One region of the Paenibacillus sp. MCAF9 genome, then DNA from elsewhere that is predicted to be linked to it. Evidence: a T-box and tRNA genes for the amino acid it is inferred to sense, from the RefSeq annotation. Region 1 holds a T-box; the other holds one or more tRNA genes.
The links. A T-box is a leader RNA that pairs with one kind of tRNA and senses whether it is charged. The one in region 1 lies ahead of AB4Z45_RS02505 (alanine--tRNA ligase), so its partner is inferred to be a tRNA-Ala.

Region 1 (3,999 bases):
TGGGCTGCCAAGGATATTCAAGCAGCCGTGCAGCGAGGAATGACGAACGGATATCCGGACGGAACATTCAGACCGGATCAGTCCGTGACACGCGCGGAGTTCACGGTATGGCTCGCGAAGGCGATGCAGCTAAGCGGCGAAAGCCGTACGAAGGCGTTCGTAGATCAAGCCTCGATCCCGATATGGGCGAGTGAGGCCGTGGCGCAAGCTGTAGAGCTCGGACTCATTCAAGGCTATGCAGATCAACGGTTCATGCCGAATCAGCCGATCAGTCGCGCAGAGATGGTGACGATGGTCGCGAGAGCATTGAAGCTGTCTAACGACGCAAGCGCAAGAACGAGCTTCGCAGATGACAAGCAAATCCCGGCATGGGCGATCGGAGCCATTGATGCAGCTGTGCAGCAAGCCTGGATTCAAGGGCGTGGCAGCAATCAATTTGCGCCGAATGCATCGACAACACGCGCCGAATCGATCACTGTCTTATTGAAAGCATTTTCAAAGGCATGAATAAAGAAAACGCTCATCATCACCAAGAGATGTTGAGCGTCTTTCTCATTCATTAAAGCGGGCGAAACGCGAATTCTGGCGTCTCCTTCAAATGCTCGATCATATCAAGCCAAGTGTATTATTTCCCACAAATTCTAAATACTTCATATTAAACTCTATATGTCGGACGACAAGAACATATATACAACGGTAGTCGCCTAAACAGCGGTTTTTTTATTTTTTGTATAGAAGTTCTTGTCGTGAGCTCAAGTCAAGAACTTCTATACAAAGCCGTATACCTTATTAAAAATAGTGGAATTAATTGACAGAGCAAGTTGAGTGTGATAGCATTGCTTTAACTTAAAACGAAAAGGCTATGATGAGAAATAGTAACTATTAGGGATCTCACAGAGAGAAGATGGTTGGTGCGAATCTTCATTGATCTAATAGTGAAGCAGTCTCGGAGCTGTGAACCGAACAGAGGAATCTTAGTAGGCTTCAACGGAGTTCCACCGTTATTCAGGAAACAATATCGGAGATATCCCGTATTGATAGAGTGCAGAGAAATCTGAAATTAGGTGGTAACACGGACATAATAGTTCGCCCTAAGTTGACAAGAAATATGTCAGCTTAGGGCTTTTTTGTTTTATTTCTTCTCGTTCGAATATTTGCAAAATAATTTTCCGAGCATAACTAATAATTGAAATGGAGGTATTGAGCATGGTGAAAATGACACCAGATGAGTTAAGAAAATCATATATTGATTTTATGAAAGGAATAGGGGCTAGCCAAGTGCCCTCTTCTAGCTTGTTACCAGAAAATGATCCCTCAACGTTGTTTACAGGAAGTGGAATGCAACCTATGGTTCCATATTTATTGGGGGAAAAGCATCCGATAGGTAATGAGATTGCTAATATTCAGAAGTGTTTAAGGACAGTGGATATTGATGAAGTAGGAGATACGTCGCATCTGACATTTTTTGAAATGATAGGTCGATGGGAGTTTAAAGCAAATGAAAATAACTATAAGAAAAAGCAAATCGATGCCATTTGGAATTGGCATATTATCGAATTAGGAATTGATCCTGGCAGGCTGTATATCAGTGCTTTTATAGGAAGTGATGATTTGAATATACAGAGAGATACGGAAGCCATTCAAATCTGGTCAGAAAAATTTAAATCAGTTGGCATAGAACCTATCATTGAAGATGATCCCTATCAATATGGGGCATCTAGAGGTGGGAAAATATTCTTATACGATGAAAAAGAAAATTGGTGGAGTCGAACCGGAAATCCATTGGATATGCCTGTTGGTGAACCGGGTGGGCCTGATAGTGAAATGTTCTATGATCTTGAACCAGACGGTGATTCACTGGATCATCCTGCTTCTGTAAGCGAGAGGTTTTTAGAAATTGGGAACAACGTATTTATGTGTTACAAAAAAGAAGACACAGGATTTGTAAAAATGCAAAATCCCAATATTGATTATGGAGGCGGATTAGAAAGGGTTGCAACAGCCCTTAATGGTGACAAGGATATTTATAATACGGCTTTCTTCCTTAATCCCAAGAAAAAATTGATGGAGTTAAGTGGTAAACAATATACTGACGATTTAAAGTCGTTTAGAATCATACTTGATCATGTGAGAGCGGCTACTTTTCTAATTAATGATGGTGCTGAGCCAGCTAATAGTGATGCAGGGTATATAACAAGAAGGTTATTAAGAAGGGCGATTCGTGCAGGTAAAAAAATAGGTATACAAGGAAGTTTTGTGGGTGAGTTGTCTGAAGTTTATATAGATGAAGCAACAGCTTATGAAGATTTGATCGGTAATAAAAAGAAAGTTATCGAAATAGTAAATAAGGAAGAAAATCTTTTCTATAGAACTTTACAGCAAGGAGAATTTGAAATACAAAAACATCTTAAGAATAAGGGTAAAGTTACAGGTGCAGATGCCTTTTATTTTTACGAAACATATGGGTTTCCCTTGGAGTTGACGGAAGAGTTTCTAACTGAAAGTGGATATAGCATGGAGGACAAGGTGTCTTATATAGAGGCGGCAAAGAAACATGCTGAAAAGAGCAGAACTGCTTCTGCGGGTAAATTTAAAGGTGGATTAGCTGAACATTCAACAGAAACAACAGCGCTGCACACGGTGTCTCATTTATTACTTGCTGGCTTAAGGGAAGTTTTAGGTGATCATGTTCATCAACAAGGAAGTAATATTACTTCAGAACGATTACGGTTTGACTTCAACCATGATGAAAAACTTACGCCAGAGCAAATAGCTGAGGTGGAAAAGTATGTGAATGATGCGATTTCATCAAAAGCAGTTACCTATATTTCAGAGCTGCCTAAGATTGAAGCAAAAGAAAGTAATGTTGAAGGGAATTTTTGGGATAAATATCCGGATATCGTTAAGGTGTATACAATCAAAGATAATGAAGGGAAAGTTTGGAGCCGAGAAGTATGTGGAGGACCTCATGTAGAAGATACGACAAACTTAGGAAAGTTCAGTATTAAAAAAGAACAATCTTCTGCTGCTGGAGTTAGAAGGATTAAAGGAGTAATTAATAAATATTTCCAGAGCGCGGAACAATAGCTGATGTTTTAGGATTGCCATTTGTAAAAACGTTATGAGTTGCCGGGAATCCATGATGAATGATAAATCCGGCAATCGAAGTGGCTTGACATCGCTTGGCCTTTCCGTTGGCGATACCGGAGCACAGTATTCAAAGAAAAAGCAATTCGGATTTAATCCGAATTGCTTTTTTTCTGCAAGAAAGGGGAACTTATAAAAAAACAAAACGAAAATCGAGCTATACGAAAATTCAGTATTACTAGGCATTAAAACGATTTATATACATATGTACAAAATACGAGTTTTGTGAAGAAGTATTAAGGGAATTAATATTACTGACTGATCTACTGACTGATCCATCTTTAAATTGCTGTTACTTCACTTTCTCACGTCTTCATTTTATGTACTTCATTATAATGCTAAAATTCATTCAGCTCCAGATCAAATGATTTGCGCTTTATAATTGAAACTAATAAAATCTAAGTTCAATTTCCATTAGTAATGCTTAAATTCTGCTGTCGTAATTATCCTTAGAGTTAATTTTAGAGTTAATCCTTAAAGTTTATTGTCATACACTAAGTAGTTTAGTTATTCAGTTTTAAAATAATAAGTTACATCTACAACATCTTCTATTCTCGTAATACACACCATTCTTCTGCTGTGAAAAATAAGAAGCTTGCTTAATAAAGCGGCAGCCGGTTATTATGAGTCGGCTACCGCTTTATTTATTGTGCTATAGTTCCCCGTTTAGGATTCCTGTAGAGCGTTAATTTTGCGCTTTGCATTGAAACGTGCGACTCCAGTACGATGGGGTAGTCACGGCTCATAGCCTTTAGCCATCTTAAGGAGGTCGCTCTATCTTAAATTGTAAAGCTCAAGCCAAACAAAATCAGTCAGTGTTTTCGTCGGAAATTCCCCCGTATTCATATCGTT
Region 2 (3,999 bases), on a different contig from region 1:
GAGCTTCAGAAAAAACGTTTAATGGAACGAAACCAATTGCCTGAGGAAGAAGCAAGCCGGCGTATCGCATTGCAAATGGATATTGAGCAAAAGAGACTGAAAGCGGATTGGGTCATCGATAACAGCGGATCGCTGGAGGAGACACAGCGTCAGCTGGATGAATTTTGGAAAAGTATGTGTTTGCCATGAGGGTATTCCAAAAGAAAAGGGTGTTGCTCGTCCTCCTGCTTGGTTTATTGATGATTTTATTTCTCAAATCAGATTGGCTTGCGGAGTGGATGTATCCGGTTCATTACAAAGAAGACATTCGTGCAAGTGCTTCTAACTATGGCGTTGAGTCGCATTTAGTGGCCGCGATTATTCGCAGTGAAAGCAATTTTCAGACTGGCAAGGAATCGAAGAAGGGTGCACTGGGCTTAATGCAAATTATGCCTGATACGGCTGCATGGGTCGTTCAAAAAGCAGGATTTCAAGCCGTAACGGATGACATGCTTATGAATCGTGCAGACGTTAGCATTGAGGTTGGCGCGTGGTATTTAAGATCTCTTAATCAACAATTTGATCAAAATAAGATAGCTGCAATTGCTGCATACAACGCGGGTCCAGGGAATGTTCGCAAGTGGCTTGACTCGGGGACTTGGGATGGAACGATCGAATCGGTTAAAGAAATTCCGTTTGGAGAAACTAGACACTATGTGCAGCGAGTCATTTACTATTATAATAAGTATAAGGACTTATATCCGAGTCTTTAATGGATGATCCTTAACGATAACGAAAATAAATGAAGCCTTGGAGGCTCGTCTCTTCATGGACGAGCACTGCCAAAGCTTCGGTTATTCATACAACTTTTAATGAATCATTATTTGTATTGACCAGCAAGGGATTGCTCGGCAATTTGCACTAGGCGACGGGTAATGTATCCCCCGATGGAGCCTGCGTCTTTTGTAGCCATGTTGCCGTAGTATCCGTCTTGCGGAATTGCGATGCCTAGCTCTTGAGCAACTTCATATTTCATTTGGTCAAGGGCAGCTGTCGCTTGTGGCACTACCAATTGGTTACTGCTGCGGGATGCGCTCATGTATGTTCACCTCCTTGCGGTTGGTAAAAGTATTATGTGCAAAAATCTGAACTTCATTACAGGAATTACATGGAAATTCAAATTTTTTTTCGAAGAGTTCATTTTTGAGGCTCAAGCGACTAAGAAAGGAGGCAATACGCATCATGAAATGCCCATACTGTGACTATGCCGGAACGAAAGTATTAGATTCAAGGCCCGCCAACGAAAACAAATCCATTCGTCGCCGCCGTGAATGCGAAAAGTGCAGCCGCCGCTTCACGACATTCGAAATGATTGAAGAGACGCCTCTGATCGTCATCAAAAAAGATGGCAGCCGTGAAGAGTTCAGCCGTGACAAAATATTGCGGGGTCTTATCCGCGCCTGCGAGAAGCGTCCGGTTCCTGTGGAGCGCCTAGAGGTAATCGTATCCGAGGTTGAGAAGGAGCTGCGCACAACGGCACATGCCGAAGTTGATAGCAGCGATATTGGTGGAATCGTTATGAACGAGCTTTATCCTGTAGATGAGGTAGCTTATGTCAGGTTCGCATCTGTTTATCGCCAATTCAAGGACATTGATATGTTCATGAAGGAGCTTAATAATTTGCTGTCCAAACACCCGCTCAATGGTATGATAGATAAGGATTGACAGTTTTGACGACCCTATGCTAAGATCAATCTTGTCGTCATTTGGGGACTTAGCTCAGCTGGGAGTCCACTTATGGTTGGTTACACTACCATAAAGAACTGCATAAGAATGATCACGGGGAATTAGCTCAGTCTGGGAGAGCGCTTCGCTGGCAGCGAAGAGGTCAGGGGTTCGAGCCCCCTATTCTCCACCAACACTTTAAACTTAAACGGCAGAGATGCCGTTTTTTTTTTTTGTATTGATTTGATTTTGTTGCACTGCTAGCTGTGCTGGTGATTTCGGCATTTATCATGATTGTTCCGCAGAACCTGTACAACACGATTTCCTCAAAAAGCTTTATCAGTTATATGGAGATTGGAAACTACGATCTGCGCATACAGACCAACAATATCGATAATATCTCTGGAAAAGTCACTGAAATCGTTGAGACGATGAAAAGCGATCAAGCCATATCAAAGGTTGGCGTTCTTACAACAAAAACATTCAAGGCAAAAACGGAAAACGGATCAGAGGAAAATATTAAAATTGAGCTTGGCGACCATTCGATATTTCCTATCGTATATTCCAAGGGCAAAGCACCCGCAGCAAATGATGAAATTGCATTTTCGACTATATATGCCGATGTGATGAGCAAAAAGGTTGGCGATGACATTACGCTGGTGATTGAGGGACTGGAGAAAGATCTCACGGTTAGCGGAATCTATTCCGACATTACCAACGGTGGCAAAACCGCCAAGGCTGTATTTGCCGACAAAGAGAATGAGCTTTCAGATATACGTAGAACAAAAATGGTATTTGTTTTTCAACAGCCGACTATGCTAAAAAATCTAAATATCCTCGACAACATCATTCTTCCATCAATGCGCGACAACAGAAAAAACGCCGAAAAAATATCAGAGAAGGCAAGAGTGCTTATGAAAAGGGTGGGCATTGCGGAGCTTGAAAAGCGAGATGTTACACAGGTTTCGGGCGGTCAGCTTCAACGTGCGGGAATATTCTGTTTTAAAATAAATGATCTAACCGGACTCAAATATACAAACGACTCAACGAGGTCCGTTATGTTAGCGGAATTTATCCTAAGAGGTAGATGAGGAGCATCGTATGGAAGATAAATTAACATTGATCAAGGTTATTGCTGACACAAATTCACAAGGAACTGTTTTAGAAGAGCTTCCTGCAGAATACCTAAGCGATCAAAAATTCAAATTATGTGCATCACCAGGGCTAGCTCTAGGCCTTGCGAAAGGAGATACAATAAAACTCCATCCGAGCGGAGATTTTGAATTAATAAAACATGGCGGAAATTTCTGCATTCAAATTTACAACGAACAGCCTATCAAAGAAAAGATAAAAGTAGCTGAATCTATAGTCAAGCGAGAGCTTTCGGGTTCTTTAGATGGATTTCATAATGGTTCACTTGCCTTCACCGCTCCCATCAGCAATGGATTTCATGCCACCAATAATGTTTTCAATAAAATTAGAAATTTATTGGAATCTGAATACTATTACTCTAATATTTACAAAAATCCATATAATTTAGAAGATGAAGAGTTAGTTAGTTGGGCTAGAGATCTGGATTAATTGGTTCGACAGATTGCAGATATGCAATCTTAACCCTCCATAAATACATCGAATATCCTAAAAACATCAATAACAAAAAAAGTATAGAAAAACTCGAAGACATCGAATTATTCGCCGAAACGGAATTATGCCTAGGAGATAAAAATCTTGGCCTTTTTTTATTGAAGGCACTAGCATCTATTGAGCGTCAGTTTTCCGATGTGGATGATATTGTCCTTAGAGCAAAAGAAGCTGTCATTAAGCAACAATCATCGAAAGGAAACTAAGTAACTTCGTATATAAGCACTCAAGGGTAGAATCCAGATTCTGCTAACGACTTGCATACTGCGACATAAACTCTATTTGCTAGGCAGAGACATATTCTTATGAGGTGAAAAATGCTAGAAAATATCGATCTTGTGAAATTAATTAGAGACTCAGCTCAAAACTCCTTTTCCGAATTACGAAAATCTAACCCAACCGATGAGTTTTGCGCCTTCGGACTCTATTCAGATGAAGGAGCAATGACTGTTTGCCCTTCTGCAAACACAAAAGAATATCTGAAGGAGAAATGCGAAAAAGACCCGGACGAACCCTTGTACTACAAATGGAGTCCCGCCGAGTGGAAGTATGAATTCTCTGGTCATGAGTGGTTTAATGACGTACAGCAAGTCATCGAGCAGTTTCATAAATCACACCATACAGATGAACAGTTTACCAATTTTCAGGGATACC

Region 2: it encodes a tRNA-Ala, which carries the amino acid that the T-box ahead of AB4Z45_RS02505 (alanine--tRNA ligase) is inferred to sense. The anticodon was not compared.

The regions. Positions count from the first base shown of each region.
Region 1 is NZ_JBFREL010000001.1:539,874-543,872, reverse strand. Features, by position in the region: gene AB4Z45_RS02510 (discoidin domain-containing protein) at 1-507, shown strand, start outside; T-box leader at 854-1,097, shown strand; gene AB4Z45_RS02505 (alanine--tRNA ligase) at 1,207-3,087, shown strand; gene AB4Z45_RS02500 (alpha/beta hydrolase) at 3,990-3,999, opposite strand, start outside.
Region 2 is NZ_JBFREL010000005.1:160,292-164,290, forward strand. Features, by position in the region: gene coaE (dephospho-CoA kinase) at 1-189, shown strand, start outside; gene AB4Z45_RS11055 (lytic transglycosylase domain-containing protein) at 186-752, shown strand; gene AB4Z45_RS11060 (alpha/beta-type small acid-soluble spore protein) at 860-1,078, opposite strand; gene nrdR (transcriptional regulator NrdR) at 1,222-1,704, shown strand; tRNA gene AB4Z45_RS11070 (tRNA-Ala) at 1,821-1,897, shown strand; partial or broken gene AB4Z45_RS11075 (ABC transporter permease) at 1,953-2,456, shown strand; gene AB4Z45_RS11080 (ATP-binding cassette domain-containing protein) at 2,478-2,795, shown strand; gene AB4Z45_RS11085 (DUF4265 domain-containing protein) at 2,806-3,285, shown strand; gene AB4Z45_RS11090 (DUF4303 domain-containing protein) at 3,663-3,999, shown strand, end outside.